DNA from 4 places in the Streptomyces sp. NPDC014907 genome. Region 3 is predicted to be linked to each of the others. Evidence: riboswitches for the same ligand, from Rfam matches in the RefSeq annotation. Region 3 holds a riboswitch; each other region holds the start of a gene.

What was found. A riboswitch is a leader RNA that binds a small molecule or an ion and turns the genes downstream of it on or off. The one in region 3 is predicted to bind cyclic di-AMP.
Region 1: it holds a riboswitch for cyclic di-AMP, as region 3 does, so the genes downstream of both, ACZ3IL_RS14255 (peptidoglycan DD-metalloendopeptidase family protein) here and ACZ3IL_RS22820 (C40 family peptidase) in region 3, are expected to answer to the same signal.
Region 2: it holds a riboswitch for cyclic di-AMP, as region 3 does, so the genes downstream of both, ACZ3IL_RS26300 (M23 family metallopeptidase) here and ACZ3IL_RS22820 (C40 family peptidase) in region 3, are expected to answer to the same signal.
Region 4: it holds a riboswitch for cyclic di-AMP, as region 3 does, so the genes downstream of both, ACZ3IL_RS09285 (M23 family metallopeptidase) here and ACZ3IL_RS22820 (C40 family peptidase) in region 3, are expected to answer to the same signal.

What each region holds. Positions count from the first base shown of each region.
Region 1 is NZ_JBVHEG010000004.1:454,738-458,698, reverse strand. It holds gene ACZ3IL_RS14270 (helix-turn-helix domain-containing protein) at 1-314, shown strand, start outside; gene ACZ3IL_RS14265 (DUF6126 family protein) at 338-493, shown strand; gene ACZ3IL_RS14260 (tyrosine-protein phosphatase) at 525-1,346, opposite strand; cyclic di-AMP (ydaO/yuaA leader) riboswitch at 1,735-1,896, shown strand; gene ACZ3IL_RS14255 (peptidoglycan DD-metalloendopeptidase family protein) at 1,899-2,870, shown strand; gene ACZ3IL_RS14250 (SGNH/GDSL hydrolase family protein) at 3,033-3,845, shown strand; gene ACZ3IL_RS14245 (STM4011 family radical SAM protein) at 3,832-3,961, opposite strand, start outside.
Region 2 is NZ_JBVHEG010000013.1:99,669-103,629, reverse strand. It holds gene ACZ3IL_RS26315 (bifunctional acetate--CoA ligase family protein/GNAT family N-acetyltransferase) at 1-244, opposite strand, end outside; gene ACZ3IL_RS26310 (HPr family phosphocarrier protein) at 419-700, shown strand; gene ACZ3IL_RS26305 (GntR family transcriptional regulator) at 1,022-1,705, opposite strand; gene ACZ3IL_RS26300 (M23 family metallopeptidase) at 1,917-2,687, opposite strand; cyclic di-AMP (ydaO/yuaA leader) riboswitch at 2,701-2,866, opposite strand; gene ACZ3IL_RS26295 (M16 family metallopeptidase) at 3,133-3,961, opposite strand, start outside.
Region 3 is NZ_JBVHEG010000009.1:171,339-175,299, forward strand. It holds gene ACZ3IL_RS22810 (ATP-dependent Clp protease proteolytic subunit) at 1-361, shown strand, start outside; gene ACZ3IL_RS22815 (hypothetical protein) at 369-674, shown strand; cyclic di-AMP (ydaO/yuaA leader) riboswitch at 1,067-1,197, shown strand; gene ACZ3IL_RS22820 (C40 family peptidase) at 1,201-1,677, shown strand; gene ACZ3IL_RS22825 (ATP-binding protein) at 1,869-2,309, opposite strand; gene ACZ3IL_RS22830 (8-amino-7-oxononanoate synthase) at 2,500-3,678, opposite strand; gene bioB (biotin synthase BioB) at 3,854-3,961, shown strand, end outside.
Region 4 is NZ_JBVHEG010000003.1:20,262-24,222, reverse strand. It holds gene ACZ3IL_RS09295 (MerR family transcriptional regulator) at 1-77, shown strand, start outside; gene ACZ3IL_RS09290 (PP2C family protein-serine/threonine phosphatase) at 353-1,588, shown strand; cyclic di-AMP (ydaO/yuaA leader) riboswitch at 1,801-1,946, shown strand; gene ACZ3IL_RS09285 (M23 family metallopeptidase) at 1,958-3,076, shown strand; gene ACZ3IL_RS09280 (PrsW family intramembrane metalloprotease) at 3,147-3,961, opposite strand, start outside.

The sequences.
Region 1 (3,961 bases), on a different contig from region 3:
CGGGCGGCGCCGGACGCGCCCTCCAGTGCCTGCGGGTCCACGTGCCGTACGCCACCCGGGGCGACATCGTGCGCGTCCACCCGGGCGAGGAGTGGATCCACGTCCTGGAGGGCCGGGTGCGGCTCGCGCTCGGGGAGACGGTCCACGTCCTCGATCCCGGGGACGGCGCGCACTTCGACTCGCTCACCCCGCACCGGATCGGTGCCGCCACCCCCGGCGGGGCCGAGCTGCTCTTCGTGCACACCCTCCTGCAGAGCCCCGCCGCCGAGCTGTGCCTCGGCGACGGGACCCCGCACCGGCGCCGACCTTCGTGACGCATTCCAAGGAAAGGACCGACATGTCCGAGAAGTCCGCACCCGTCACCGGCGAGGAGCGCGGGGAGGGCAAGTTCCCCAAGGGCCTGGTGCTCCGCCTCTTCGCCTACCTGATCGCCGGTCACCTCTTCGCCGGCTTCCTCTACCTGCTCTTCATGCTGGGCGGGCAGAACCAGTAGGCCGGGCGCCGGGCGGGTGGAGCCGCCGGGTCTACGCCTCCGTGAGCAGGCGCTCCCGCAGCCGCTCGCGCGTCTCCGGAGCCAGGCCCAGCCCCTCGGCGAGATAGGCGTCCACCGAGCCCCAGGTCGTGTCGATCGTCTCGAAGGCGGCCCGCAGGTACTCCGCGCGCGCGTCGAAGAGCGGGCTCAGCAACTCCATCACCTCGGGCCCCATGGCGTCCGGAGCGGTGGAGCCGCGGCGCACCTTGTAGCGGCGGTGCGGCTCGTTCGACTTCACGTAGTCGGCCTCGATCGCCTCGCGGTCGACCCCGACGGCGAGCAGGGTGATCGCGACGGCGAGCCCGGCGCGGTCCTTCCCCGCCGCGCAGTGCATCAGCGCCGGCACGCTCTCCTCCGCCATGGAGTGCAGGATGCGGCTGTGTTCCGTGGTTCGCTCGACCACCATCCTCCGGTACGAATCGGACATCCGGGCGGCCGCCCTGCCGTCGCCCAGGGCCTCCCGCAGCTGTGCGATCCCGCCGTCGCGCACCAGCTTCCAGAACTCCTTGCCGTCGGCCGGGTCGTTGAGCGGTATGTTCACGTTGCGCACGCCCGGCAGCTCGACGTCCGCGCCCTCGATCCGCCGGTCGGCCTCGTTGCGGAAGTCGAAGACGGTGTGCAGGCCGAGCGAGGCGAGGAAGGCGGCGTCGGCCTCGGTCGCGTGGGCCAGGTGGCCGCTGCGGAAGAGGCGGCCGGGGCGGACGGCACGCCCGTCCGCCGTCGGCAGGCCGCCCACGTCCCGGAAGTTGCGGACCCCCGCAAGCTCGGGCTCGACGGCTTCGGCGGGCGGGACCTGCGGCAACTGCTGCGTCACGGATGCTCCTGGGGGTCGGCGTTCGGGTGTCCGGCGCGGGACGGGTTCCTGGGGCAATCATCCGGGCGGGAGGCGCGTGGCGCACCCCCTCGGACGGTAATGGGGGAACTGTCCGAATTGAGGCCTTGGGTATAACAAGCCCTGGTTGAGGGGGAGATGGAAGGCGGCGCGTGAGCAGCGTCATAGAAGTGACGGATCGTGGCCGGGGGACCGGCGTGATTTCCGTACGCCAAAGGGAAATCGAAGGACCGTCATCCACGGAGGGTGACCGTGATCCCGCCGTAATGATCTAGCGGGGAATCCCGGGCCGGAGCAGTGGCTTGTTCGCGCCGACCCCGCTCGTCTAGCGTCACCGTCAATCCGGTCGGACCGCCGAATCCTGCCACCGTCCGGAATTCCACCCATCCCATGCGTGGCAGGAGCGGGGGACCCAGGAAGTACGCCGGTCCCGTGACACAGGACGGCTCGGGGTGAAGCCGCGTGAGAACGCGGCCGGACATCTCCAGTCCGAACCCGACAGCTCACCTCGCAGGCGCCGGAGAGGAACGATCCATGCCCGCGAAGGGTAAGCACCGCCGCCCGAAGAACAACCTCCTCACCCGCGGATTCGCCGCCGCCGGCACGGGAGGCGCCGTCGTCGCCCTCCCGCTCCTCGGAGCCACGGGCGCCCACGCCGCCGAGCAGGCCGCCCCGGCCGCCGCCCCCGCGCCGGCCGTCGTGGCCGCCTCCCAGGTGCAGGCCGTCCCGGTGAAGGCCACCCCCGCCGAGGCCGCCCCGGCCGCCGCGAGGAACACGCCGGTGACGTACTCCGTCGTCCGCGGCGACCACCTGTCGAAGATCGCCGCCGACCACCACGTCACGGGCGGCTGGCAGAAGCTGTACGAGGACAACCGCCGGACCATCGGCGCGGACCCCTCCCTCATCATGCCCGGCATGAAGCTCACCGTCGGCGCCCGGGGCTCCGCCCCCGCCGGCCCGAAGAGCGCCCCGGTCACGCGGAGTTCCGGGAAGGGCGACGACACCCCGCGCGCCTCCCGCGAGACCCGCCGCGCCGCCGCCCCGGCCGCCACCACCACGGACGCCCCCGGCGGCTCCACCGGCTCCCCGACCGGTTCCTCCACCGGCTGGGTCGCCCCCGTCACCGGCGGCTTCTCCACCCCGTACCGCGCCTCCGGCTCCATGTGGTCCTCCGGCTACCACACCGGTGTCGACTTCATCGCCTCCTCCGGCACCACCGTCCGCGCCGTCGGCGCCGGCACGGTCGTCTCCGCCGGCTGGAGCGGCTCCTACGGCAACGAGGTCGTCATCAAGCACGCCGACGGCAACTACTCGCAGTACGCCCACCTCTCCTCCCTCGCGGTCTCGGCCGGCCAGTCCGTCACCGGCGGCCAGCAGATCGGCCTCTCCGGCTCCACCGGCAACTCCACCGGCCCGCACCTGCACTTCGAGATCCGCACCTCGCCGAGCTACGGCTCGGACGTCGACCCGCTGGCATACCTGCGCGGACACGGCGTCTCCGTCTGACGAAAACGGCGAGAACCCCCTTTTCCGGCGGCCCGGCGCGAAAGCACCGGGCCGCCGTCGTATTCCGACGTGGCGGAATCTTTACCGGTGGCATATATCACCCGCCGTCAACCCCTCCTTACGGTCGCGTAGGTCACACGGAAGAAGGAATGATGTGCGTTCGTGGCAGACGATTCGAGATCAAGAGACATGAACGCATTCGGGTCGTACACGGCGATCGGTGACAGCTTCACCGAAGGCGTCGGAGACCCGGGCCCCGACGGGACGTACGTCGGCTGGGCGGACCGCTTCGCGGTCCTGCTCGCCGACCGGCTGCCGGAGCACGACTCCTTCCGCTACGCCAACCTGGCCGTACGGGGCCGGCTCCTCGACCAGATCGTGGCGGAACAGGTCCCCCGGGCGAAGGAACTCGCCCCCGACCTGGTGACCTTCTGCGCCGGCGGCAACGACATCATCCGTCCCGGCTCCGACCCGGACGACGTGGCCGAGCGCTTCGAGCGCGCCGTCGCCGACCTGACCTCCGCCGTCGGGACCGTCATGGTGACCACCGGCTTCGACACCCGCGACGTCCCCCTGCTCCGGCACCTGCGCGGCAAGATCGCCACCTACACCGCGCACGTCCGCGCCATCGCGGACCGCTACGACTGCCCGGTCCTCGACCTGTGGTCCCTGAAGTCCGTCCAGGACCGGCGGGCCTGGGACGGCGACCGCCTGCACCTCTCGCCCGAGGGACACACCCGGGTCGCCCTGCGCGCCGCCCAGGTCCTCGGCATCCCGGTGCCCGCCGACCCCGACCAGGCGTGGCCGCCGGTCCCGCCGCGCGGCACGCTCGAGGTGCGCCGCGACGACATCCAGTGGGCGAGGGAGCACCTCGTGCCCTGGATCGGGCGCCGGCTGCGCGGCGAGAGCTCCGGGGACCGCGTCGCGGCCAAGCGCCCCGACCTGATGCCCCTCGGGGACCTCATCGCCCTGTAGCGGGCGGCACGGCGGGAATCCGTTCCAGGACCCCGCCGGCGAACACGTCGTACAGCGGCAGCGTCTCCAGGTGGACGTAGCCGATGTGGCAGTCGCAGACGGCGAGGGGGCAGGGG
Region 2 (3,961 bases), on a different contig from region 3:
TGAAGCGGCGCACGTCCTTGGCGGAGAGGCGCGGGTAGGGGGCGAAGAAGCGGTAGTACTTCGACTCGTCCGAGACCTGTTCGTAGAAGCTGACGAGCCGGTCGGCGTCATCGGTGGTGATGGGCCGGACGAGCGCGGTGCCACCGTCGCGGAGCACCACGTCCGCCTCCCAGTGGTCGGGGTAGGCGTGCTCCGGCGCCACCTGCGGTTCCGTCGCTTCCGGCTGTTCCGACGCGCTCTGCATGGGGTCAGCCTACGGCCGTGGCACGGGTGGGGCACCGGTCGCGCGGCGGGGTCGCCCGTTGCAAGGTGAGAGGGCCGGAAGGCGGTCCGGACCGGGCCGGGGACCGGTGTGAGCACCTCTCATCCCGTGAGAGACTGGTCTAGACAACCCGCTTGAGACTTGAAGGGCAACACCATGGCTGAGCGCCGCGTCAACGTCGGATGGGCCGAGGGCCTGCACGCCCGCCCCGCGTCCATCTTCGTCCGTGCCGCCACGGCTTCCGGCGTTCCGGTGACGATCGCCAAGTCCGACGGCGCCCCCGTGAACGCCGCTTCCATGCTCTCGGTGCTCGGCCTGGGCGCGCAGGGCGGCGAGGAGATCGTGCTCGCCTCGGACGCCGAGGGCGCCGAGGCCGCGCTGGACCGCCTCGCGAAGCTGGTCGCCGAGGGCCTGGACGAGCTCCCCGAGACCGTCTGAACCGTCCGGTTCACGAGCGGGCCCGGACCGGGGCCGCTCCGGACCGGGTCGAGCCGGATCGGGTCGGGTCGGACCGCTCTGGGGCGAGTCGGGCCGGAATCGTTCCGGGTCGGGTCCGGGCCGGGGCCCGGCCGGGCGCCCGAGCCGGGAACGACTCCCGTCCCCCTCGCGCCTTCGCTCTTTTCGCATCCTGAAATGCCGTGACCGCCGCAATCGCGGGGCACGGCATTTCTCCTTTCCCGTCCCCCTTTTTTCGGGCAGCACGAAAAGCGTCCGCCGAATTCCGCCCCCTTGCCCACGGTCTTGTATACGGTGGACGTGTTAATTCCGGGCGCTCGTCGTGTTGACGGCATGTTGCGGAACCCTCACACGGCCCCGCTCCGCCCCCTTGAGCCGGTGCAGCGGCAGCGAGCGCTCCGTGTGCAGCGCGGTCAGCACCCTCGCCCGCTCCGCGTCACCGCGCGCCACGGCGTCCACGATCGCGCCGTGCTCGGCCCAGGCGTCCACCGGCCGTCCGGGCTGCTCGATCGCGTACACCCAGGCGATCTTGTACCGCAACTGGGTGAGCAGCGCCGTCAGGGCCGGGCTGCCGCAGGCCTGCGCGAGCGTCTCGTGGAACCAGCCGCCGAGCGGGCGCAGATCCTCGCCCGGGCTCCGCTCGGCCCGTTCCTGACCCAGCCTGACCAGACCGCGCAGCACCTTGAGATGGGCCTCGGTGCGCCGCTGCGCGGCCCGCGCCGCCCCCAGCGGTTCGAGCAGCGCCCGCATGTCGAGCAGGTCGGCCGCCTCCCGCTCGGTGGGTTCGGCCACGTGTGCCCCCGCGTGGCGCCGGGTGAGGACGAAGCCCTCCGACTCCAGGGTGCGCAGCGCCTCGCGGACCGGGACGCGGGAGACCCCGTACCGGCGGGCGAGCTGCTCCTCGGTCAGCCGGCTCCCCCGCGCGAAGACGCCGGAGACGATGTCGTCCCGGATCGCCGTGCACACCGAATGCGCGGGAATACGCATGTCCGACCTCCGCCTCGTTCCGCGCGAGCCCATTCGGGCGGCGCCCGTTTCGCGCCCGGTCCACGACTCTATTGCAGCCCGCCGGAATTTCCGATGCCCCACCGGATTTCATGGGCTTCTTTTGGCCGAAGAAAAGCCCCGGCTCAGTGCGAGCCGGGGCTTTCTCGACGCGGGTGCCCCCCGGGTCCGGGGGCACGCGGAGGAGGCGGTGTCAGACGGCGACGCCGCGGGCGCGGAGGTAGGCGACCGGGTCGATGTCGGAGCCGTACTCGGGGCTCGTGCGCGCCTCGAAGTGGAGGTGCGGGCCGGTCGAGTTGCCGGACGAGCCCGAGACGCCGATCTGCTGTCCCGGCTCGACGGTCTGGCCGACGTACACCCCGATGGAGGAGAGGTGACCGTACTGGGTGTACGTGCCGTCGTTCATCCGGATGACGATGTTGTTGCCGTACGCGCCGCCCCAGCCGGTCTCGACGACGGTGCCGGAGCCGACGGAGACGACACGGCTGCCGTAGGCGGCGTGGAAGTCGACGCCGGAGTGGCTGCCGGAGGACCAGAGCGAACCGCCGGTCTTGTACCCGGTGGAGACGTACGAACCGGCGACGGGGAGCTGGAAGGAGTTCAGGCGGCGGCGCTCGGCCTCGCGGGCGGCGCGCTCCTTCGCCTCGCGGATCTCCTTCGCGCGGGCCTCGGCCTTGCGCTTCGCCTCGGCCCGGAGCTTCGCCTCGGCCGCGGCCTCGAAGGCCTGCCGGTCCTGGGCGGCGGCCTGGGCGTTGACGCGGTCGACGAGGGAGTCCTCGGTGATCACCTCGACGAGGCCGGTGTCCTCGGGCGAGCGGTGGTCCGTGTCGGCGGCGAGCGCCGGGGAGGCGAGGGTTCCGATGACGCCGGTGGTGGCCAGTGTCGCTGCGCCGGCGATGCCCGCGCCGCGGCGCGTCATCCGGCTCGGTCCACGATGCTTCCCGGTGGCACGGGTGAACGCCATGAAGACGCTGTTTCCTTTCCCTCCTTCTCGCCTACCGGGTTAGCTGACGGGTTCGGAGCAGGAAGGTCTCCTACGGGCCCCTCCGTACGGGACGAAGGCGTCCGATTCACCCCAGGGACTGCGTGCGGGTCCCCGGCTCCCCGGGCTCGCGCCTGACGGGGACTCGGCGATGGCTGTCCGGTGCCGCGGGTGCGGCGGGTACGACTGGCGAACAGCCGGATCGACGGTATGCGGGCCGCCAGTCGATCACCAACCGAACATGACCTTTTGTAAGACATGCCACAGGGCAGAAGATCACTCTTGCCGCCAATACGGACAATTCCCTTGCGGGTGGTCCCTCACGGCGCGCTTCTCCCCCGGAGGAACAGCGCCCTTGACGGGCCGTCGGGCCGGGACCCCGTGCGCGGGGCCGGCGGCGGTGGGCCGCCGGCCCCGCGAGGAGCGGTCAGCCGCCGACGACGGTGACCTCACCGATGCCGAGCGCGCGCACCGGCTCCGCGATCTGCGCCGCGTCGCCCACCAGGACGGTGACGAGCCGGTCCACCGGGAAGGCGCTGACGACGGCGGCGGTCGCCTCGACGGTGCCGGTCTCGGCCAGGCGCGCGTACAACCGCGCCTGGAAGTCGTCCGGCAGGTGCTGCTCCACCTGGTCGGCGAGCGTTCCGGCGACGGAGGCGGCCGTCTCGTACTTGAGCGGCGCCACCCCCACCAGGTTCTGCACGGCCGTCTCCCGTTCGGCGTCCGTGAGGCCCTCGGCGGCCAGGGTGCGCAGCACCTTCCACAGGTCGTCCAGGGCCGGGCCCGTGTGGGGGGTGTCGACGGAGCCGCTGATGGCGAGCATCGCGGCGCCGTTCCCCTCGGCGTCGGAGCGGAGCACCTGCCCGAAGGCCCGCACGCCGTACGTGTAGCCCTTCTCCTCGCGCAGCACCCGGTCCAGACGCGAGGTCAGGGTCCCGCCCAGGCAGTACGTGCCGAGGATCTGGGCCGGCCAGACGCTGGCGTGCCGGTCGGGGCCGATCCGGCCGATGAGCAGCTGGGTCTGGACGGCGCCGGGACGGTCCACGATGACGACCCTTCCGGTGTCGTCGGCGGTGATCGGCGGCATCGGGAGCGGCTCGCCCGGATCGCCGGTCCAGGCGCCCAGCGTCTCCGCCAGGACCTTCTCCAGGTCCACCCCGGTCAGGTCGCCCACGACCACGGCGGTCGCCGTGGCGGGCCGCACGTGCCTCTCGTAGAAGGCGCGGACCGCGGCGGCGTCGATCGCCGCGACGGTC
Region 3 (3,961 bases):
CTGCGACGTGGCGACCACCTGCCTGGGCCAGGCCGCCTCCACCGCCGCCGTGCTGCTCGCCGCCGGCACGGCGGGCAAGCGCGCGATGCTCCCTGGCGCCCGGGTCACGCTGCGGCAGCCCGCCCTGGACGAGCCCCTGCGGGGACAGCCGAGCGACCTCGACGTCCAGGCCCGCGAACTGCTCCGCCAACGCGCCCTCGTGGCCGGGTTGCTCGTCGAGCACACCGGACGGAGCAGGGAGCGGATCGACGCCGACCTCGAACGCCTCACGGTCCTGGACGCCCCGGCGGCGATCGGGTACGGGCTGGTGGACCATGTGATCATGAGCCGGCGCGCCTCCGCCGGCGGCACGGCGCGGTGAGCGGACCGTGGTTCCCGAACCGCCGCCGCTGCCGGCCCTGACGCGGGCCGAGGGCGAGCTGGTCGACGCGTACCTCGCGGCCGCCGACCTCCTGGGGCGGATCAACCCCTCCCGGAACGCGCACACCTACGGGGCCCTGAGGGCGGCTCAGGCCCTGGTGGGGCGGGCCGAGGCGCTGCGCGAGGCGCTGGCGCTCATGCACGCGCGGGGCGAGAGCGAGGTCCACGCGGAGACCCTGGCGCGCGCCCTCCGCGCCCTGGACGGGGAACGCAGGACCGCCCGGGTCACGCTTCCCCGGACGCGGCCGCGTTGACATTCCGGCATGTCGTGTCGAGGGCCGGACGGCCGACACCGGGCGCGGAAACGCTCCTCCGTTCGGTGGAGCCGGTGAGCCGGTGCGCGGAGGGGGCGAGTTGCGCGCCGACGGTACACATCTGGCGGAATCGGACGTTCCGTTGCCTGGTGCGAGGGTCGCCGCCCAAACCTCCGACGATCACGAAAGCATCCTGTCCACCCGAATGGTTCAGTCGTGAGGAGCCTCACAAATAGTCGCTTCCACTCGGATTTCGACCATGAAGTGGGGCAAGATCCCTGCCGACGACAAGCCCCCGCCATCCGAGGCGGGGCGGTCCGGGCGGACGCCGAGTCCTGCCGCCGTCCCGGACGTCTGGTCGACAGGATTGGACCGGCAGGAGTGGAGGACCCGAGCAGTACGGGCCGTACACGCCGTTTCCGCGGCGGGACCGGCCCTCGGGGTGAAGCCGCTACCGCGGCCGGGCATCTTCGCCTGCCCGAACCCGACAGGTCATCCTTCACAGGCGGCTGACGAAGGGTTGCGCATGACTGCGCAGATGCACGTCCCGTCCCTGCTGTCCCGGGCCGGAGCCGTCTCGGCTCTCACCCTCGCCGCCGTCGGCGGCACACTGCTCGCACCGGGCACGGCGCCGGAGGCGCAGGCCACGACCTCGCACGCGAGCAAGGCGCTGAACGTCGCCGCCTCCAAGAAGGGGGCCCCCTACCGGTACGGAGCCGCGGGACCCTCCCGGTTCGACTGCTCCGGCCTGACGCTCTACGCGTACAAGCAGGCGGGCAAGTCGCTGCCCCGCACCGCGCAGCAGCAGTACAACAAGACCCGGCACGTCTCCGCCGCCGGCCGGCAGAAGGGCGACCTGGTCTTCTTCCACTCCGGCGGCCGGGTCTACCACGTGGGCATCTACGCCGGGAACGGCCGGATCTGGCACTCCCCCAAGACCGGTTCCTGGGTGAAGCTCGACAAGATCTGGTCGTCGAAGGTCTTCTACGGACGCGTCCGGTGACCCCGCCCGGGCGCTGAGCGGGCGCGGAGGACGGGCCGGAGGAACGGTGGCGCCGCCGTCCTCCGCCCGCTCCGCCCCTCCGTCCCCGCCTCCGCCGTCCCGCTCCGTACGGGGTTCGCCCGCCCCGCCGTACGGGCCCCGCCCGCCCCCGCCGTACCGGCCCCGCCCGCCCCCGCCGCGCGGAGCGCCCGTCACCGGCTCGCCACGGGGGCGGCCGCCGTCCACGGCAGGGTGATCCGGACCGTCTTGCCGCCCGCCGCGGTGGGGGTCACGGAGAGACGCCCCCCGGCCTCCGCGGCCAGGGAGCGGATGATGACCAGGCCCCGGCCGTTGTCCTGCTGGACCGCCGCCGGAAGGCGCCGGGGCAGGCGCGGATGGCTGTCCGTGACGCCGATGTGGAGCCGCTCCCCCCGTTCCAGGCAGAGGGCCACCGTGAAGGTGGGAGACTGCCCGAAGGTGTGCACGACGGCGTTGGTGGCCAGCTCCGAGACGATCAGCCGGACCGCGTCCGCCCGGTCGGCGGCGCCGTCCAGACCCCACCCGGCGAGCACCTCCGTGACGTACCGCCGGGCCGTGGAGACCGAAGCGGGTTCGCTCGGCAGCGTGACGGATGCTTCCTGATGGTCTGCCATGACGACGCTGTCCCTTTCCCGCCGGGGCCGGTGCCCCGGATTGCGCTTCGCGCCAGATTCCCACCGATGGTGCCGCGCCGGGAGGCGTTCCCCCGGGGCAAGGGCGCATCTGTCGCCCGAAGCGGTGAACTCTGGCGTTCCCGAACGCCCTTGGGCGCCCCCCGGCCGGAAAGACCGCTTCCCCGGCGCGTCAGACGGCGGGCGCGGTCCGCAGGACCGTCTCCACCGCGCGCCCGATCTGCGCGTCCGTCAGGTCGGCGCGCGCCGTCAGGCGCAGGCGCGAGACGCCGTCGGGCACGGACGGGGGCCGGAAGCAGCCGACCGCCAGCCCCCGCTCCCGGCAGTCCGCCGCCCAGCGCAGCGCCGCCTCCGGGGAGGGCGCGCGGACCGACACCACGGCCGCGTCGGGCCGCGTCACGGACAGACCGGCTCCGGTGAGCAGTTCGTACAGGGTGGTGGCGACGGTGCGGACCCGTCCGGCGAGCCCCGGTTCGGCCGCGATCAGCCGCAGGCTCGCGAGCGCGGCGCCCGTGGCGGCCGGGGCGAGGCCGGTGTCGAAGATGAAGGTGCGGGCCGCGTTCACCAGGTGCTCGATCACGCGGGCCGGCCCGAGGACGGCGCCGCCCTGGCTGCCCAGGGACTTGGAGAGGGTCAGGGTGGCGACCACGTCCTCCGCCCCCGCGAGCCCGGCCTCGTGGAGGGCGCCCCGGCCGCCGTCGCCGAGGACGCCGAAGCCGTGGGCGTCGTCCACCACCAGTCCGGCGCCGTGTGCGCGGCAGGCGGCGGCGAGTTCCGGCAGCGGGGCCCTGTCGCCGTCCACGGAGAAGACGGAGTCGCTGACGACGAGGGCCCGGCGCCCCGGGTGCGCCTCCAGGGTCTTGCGCACGGCCTCGGGGTCGGCGTGCGGGACGACGGCGGTCTCGGCGCGCGCCAGACGGCAGCCGTCCACCAGGGAGGCGTGGTTGGAGGCGTCCGAGACGATCAGGGAGCCCCGGCCGGTCAGCGCGGTGAGCGCGGCGAGGTTGGCGGTGTAGCCGGAGGAGAAGACGAGGGCCGCCTCGAAACCGCAGAAGCCGGCCAGTTCGCGCTCCAGACGGGTGTGCAGCCGGGTGGTGCCGGTGACGAGCCGGGAACCGGTGGAGCCGGCGCCCCAGCGCCGGGCCGCGTCCGCCGCCGCCCCGGTGACCTCGGGCCTGCGGGTGAGACCGAGGTAGTCGTTGCCCGCCAGGTCGAGGAGGTCCGACTCGGCGGCCCGGGGGCGCAGCGTACGGACGAGACCCGCCTCGGACCGGTGGCGCGCCTCGGCGTCGGTCCAGTCGAACGCGGTGCGGCGCGGGCCCTCGGCCCGCGCGTCGTCGGCCTGTGGCATGGGCGTTCCTCCGGCGGCGCCCCCGGTCGGCCGGCCGGCGCCTTTTGTAGGCAGCGCACAGACCCTAGCCGCAGGGCGGCGGGGCCGTGGTGTGGTCATCCACACACCTCGTTCGGGGGCGATTGTTCGGTTCCTCCTTGGCCCGGGGGCGGGCGGTAGGCCAGGATCAGCGGTTATGGACCTGCTGAACACGCTGGTGGAGAAGGGGTTGCGGCGCGAGCCGCCGACCCGTGAAGAAGCGCTCGCCGTCCTGGCGACCTCCGACGACGAACTGCTCGATGTG
Region 4 (3,961 bases), on a different contig from region 3:
ACTACGACAAGCACGGCGAGGGCACCGCCGTGCTCGTCCGGGACGCGATGGAGATCTACGCCGAACGGAACATGTAGGTCCACCGCCTCAGGCACCCGGGCCCCACCCCGGTCGGCCTCCGCCACCCGCCACCCGCCACCCGCCACTCGCCACCCCGGCCCCGACACCCGGGCCCCACTCCCGCCACCCCGGCCCCGGCACTCGGGCCCCACTCCCGTCCCCCCGGGGCCCCGTCGCCCCGGTACGCCACTCGGCCGTACGGAAGTCGCCGTTCCCCGGCGCGGCGGCCACCCTGAGGAGGGTGCGGCGCGGTGTGGGGCCGCGAGCGGTCGGACCGGGCAGGAGAGTTCAGGTGGGGCACCCCCTAGGAGCGGCGGACCACGGGCGGCGGGACGCCGGGGGCGGTGCCCGGCGGGGCGGTGAGGGCGTGCCCGCGTACGGCGGCGCCCGGTGGTTCATCCGCGTGCTGCCGCTACTGATCATCGTGGGCGGTGTCGTCTTCGACCTGACGACCCCCGCCCCGTACACCGCCTCCCCGATGCTCGCCGCCGCCCCGCTGGTCGCCGCGCCCTTCTTCTCCCTGCTCATGACCCTGCTCACCGGGATCGCCGCCGTTCTCGCCTCGGTCGGGCTCTACCTCGGCAACGACGACGTGACCCGCGCCCCGGCCGTCGCCGAGACCCTGACCGTGTTCACGGTCTCCGGGCTCGCCCTCTTCATCAACCGCGTGGTGCGCCGCAGCAGCAAACGGCTCGCGTCGGCCCGGGTCATCGCGGAGAACGCGCAGAAGGCGGTGCTGCCGACGCCCCCCGAACGGATCGGCGGACTCGTGTGCGCCGCCCGCTACGAGGCGGCGCAGGCGGACGCGTTCGTCGGCGGCGACCTCTTCGCCGTACAGGACACCCCCTACGGGGTGCGACTCGTGGTCGGGGACGTGCGGGGCAAGGGGATGGAGGCGGTCGAGGCCGTCGCCGTCGTCATCGGGGCCTTCCGGGAGGCGGCCGAGCAGGAACGGACCCTGGAGGGCGTGGCGCAGCGGCTCGAACGGGCGCTGACCCGGGAGGGCACCCGGCGGGAGGGCCTGGACGCCGTCGAGGGGTTCACCACGGCCGTCCTGGCCGAGATCCCGCGCGCCGGCGGCAGCGGCACCTTCGACGGGTTCGTGCGGGTCGTCAACCGGGGGCACCCGCCCCCGCTGGTGCTGCACGGGGACGGACGGGTCGAACCGGTGGACCCGAGCCGGCCGGCGCTGCCGCTCGGCATGGGGGACCTGGCGTCGTGGCCGGACCGGGCCGAGGCGCGCGCGTACCCGCCGGGCACGACGCTGCTCTTCTACACCGACGGCCTCTCGGAGGCGCGGGACGGGGCCGGCGTCTTCTACGACCCGGTGGCGCGGCTGGCCGGACGGATCTTCCCCGGGCCCGAGGAACTGCTCGACGCGCTCGTGGGCGACGTGCGCCGCCACACGGGCGGCGGGGCGACGGACGACATGGCGCTGCTCGCGCTGAGCCGACCCGGGGAGGGACAGCCGGAACGGCGCCGGACGATGCCGGTGGTGCATCCGGGCGGAGGAGGTCACCACCCGTAGTCGAGAGGTGTCACTGGGATAACGATTGACAAAACGTCAGATCGCAGGGGGTTTGGAGATCCTCCGTCGCGCCCTGCTGAAGGGAGGTCAAGTCGGGACACTTCCTGCCAATTCAATGAATGATCAAGGAGAGCGGCTTGGAAACGGGGCCTCCTGTCTATTAACGTTCGATAACGCAGCGCGGTCGTCCCAGCCGTCGCAAGAGACGGCGCCGCGCGCGTGCGCCGAATCCCGAAAGGGAACCGGGGAACCACCATTTGGGGTGAATCGAGCCCGCCGCGCCCGTGCGGCGTGCCCGTAGGAGACCTTCCTGCTCCGAACCCGTCAGCTAACCCGGTAGGCGAGAAGGAAGGAAAGGAGTGCGCCTCCGTGGCGTCCAACCCCCCTGCCCCCGAAGCCCCCTTCGATGCCTTCGGTGGTGGTGCGGCCCCCTCCGCCCCCGACACCGAGTGGAACCCCACCGAGGATTCCCTGCGTGACCGGAACCGCTCCGGCGGCCGGCACCGGGTCGTCAAGCAGCGCTCCAACTTCGCCCGTTCCTCCACCGTCCTCGGCGTCGGCGTCATCGCGGCCGTCGGCGCGGGCGGCCTCGCCACCGCGCAGGACAAGCCGCCGGTGGCCATCTCGCTCCCGGACCTCCCGGACCTCGACCTGCCGGACGCCCACGACCTGCCCGGCGTCGGCTCCCTCCTGCCCGAGGAGGAGCGGGAGACGGTCGCCGAGGACCGCGTCAACCCGAACCCGCTGACCTCCACCGCCTACACCACCGGGACCGGCGAGCGGACCGGACAGGTCACGCGGGCCGCCCTGAAGACCGGGGCCCCGAGCACCGCCGACGCGGGCGAGGCGCTGCGCGCCCGCATCCTCCAGCAGGCCGAGCAGCAGCAGGCCTCCGCCGACGCCGCCGAGAGGATCGCGGCGGAGAAGGCGGCGGCGGAGAAGGCCGCGGCGGAGGCGAAGGCCAAGGCGGACGCGGCGGCGAAGGCGGCCGCCGAGGCGGAGGCGAAGGCCGAGGCGGAGGCCAGGGCGAAGGCGGAGGCCGCGGCCGAGGCGAAGGCCGAGGCCGAGCGCCTCGCCCGGCTCGCCGCGAGCTACTCGCTCCCCCTCTCCTCGTACTCCGTCACCGCGACCTACATGCAGTCCGGTTCGATGTGGTCCTCCGGGTACCACACGGGCCTCGACTTCGCGGCGCCCACCGGCACCCCGCTCAAGGCGGTCCACGGCGCCACCGTGAAGTCGGCGGCCTGGTCCGGTTCCTACGGCTACCGGATCGTCCTGGAGCTGGAGGACGGCACCGAGGTCTGGTACTGCCACCTGTCGTCCATGACGGTCGGCACGGGCCAGACCGTGTCCACCGGCGAGACCATCGGCCGCGTCGGCGCCACCGGCAACGTCTCCGGCGCCCACCTCCACCTGGAGGTGCACCCCGGCGGGGGCGGCGGCGTCGACCCGGGCGCGTGGCTGCGCTCGAAGGGCCTCACGGTCTGAGGACCCGGCGCCCGTGGCCCGAGGTCCCGGGCCCGCCCCGGCCGGGACCCCTCGCGGGGGCGCCGGCGGTCTATCCGCGGTACGGGTTGTAGTCGCCGTAGTCCAGGTACTGCGGCGGCGTCCACACCCGTCCCGTCGCCCGGGCCGCGTACGTCAGCGCGGGCGAGGCGACCGCGCGGCGCTGCCACAGGTGGTGCAGCAGTTCCCGTTCGCGGGCCGCGAAGTCGGGACCGGCCGTGCCGCGCCGGGCCCGGTCGCGCAGGAACGCGAGGGTCGTCGCGAAGGACTCGTACTCGCCGACGGCCCGGGCGGCCCGCTTGCCGTACGTCCGGGCGGCGACCGTGCGGGCGGTCCGGCGGGCCCGCATCGAGGAGAGGGCGAGCGGTTCGGCGGGGGAGAGCCAGCCGGCCGCCGCGTACGCCGGGAGCTCCCCGGCTATCGTCCGCAGCTCCCGCTGCCGGCTCCACACCGCGAGCCAGGTCAGCAGCCCGAAGGCGGGCATCATGAGCGCCCCGTAGACCGCGTAGAAGGCCAGGGCGCCCCCGAAGGTGACGGAGCCGTTCCAGGCGGCGTGCATGCCCATGGCGAGCAGCAGTCCGGCCAGGGGCAGCAGGACGCGGCGGAGCCGCCGGCCGCGCGGGGCGAGCGCGGCGAGACCGAATCCGAGACCGGTGAACACGGTGAACAGCGGATGCGCGAACGGCGACATCACGGCCCGTACGAAGAAGGTCCCGACGGTCACCGCGCCGATGCCGGGGGCGCCGATCTCCTGGTCCTCGCCGAAGGCGTTGCCGAGGTAGAGGATGTTCTCGGTGAAGGCGAAGCCGGTCGCGGTGAAGCCGGCGACGACCACGCCGTCGACGAGGCCGTTGAAGTTCCGCCGGC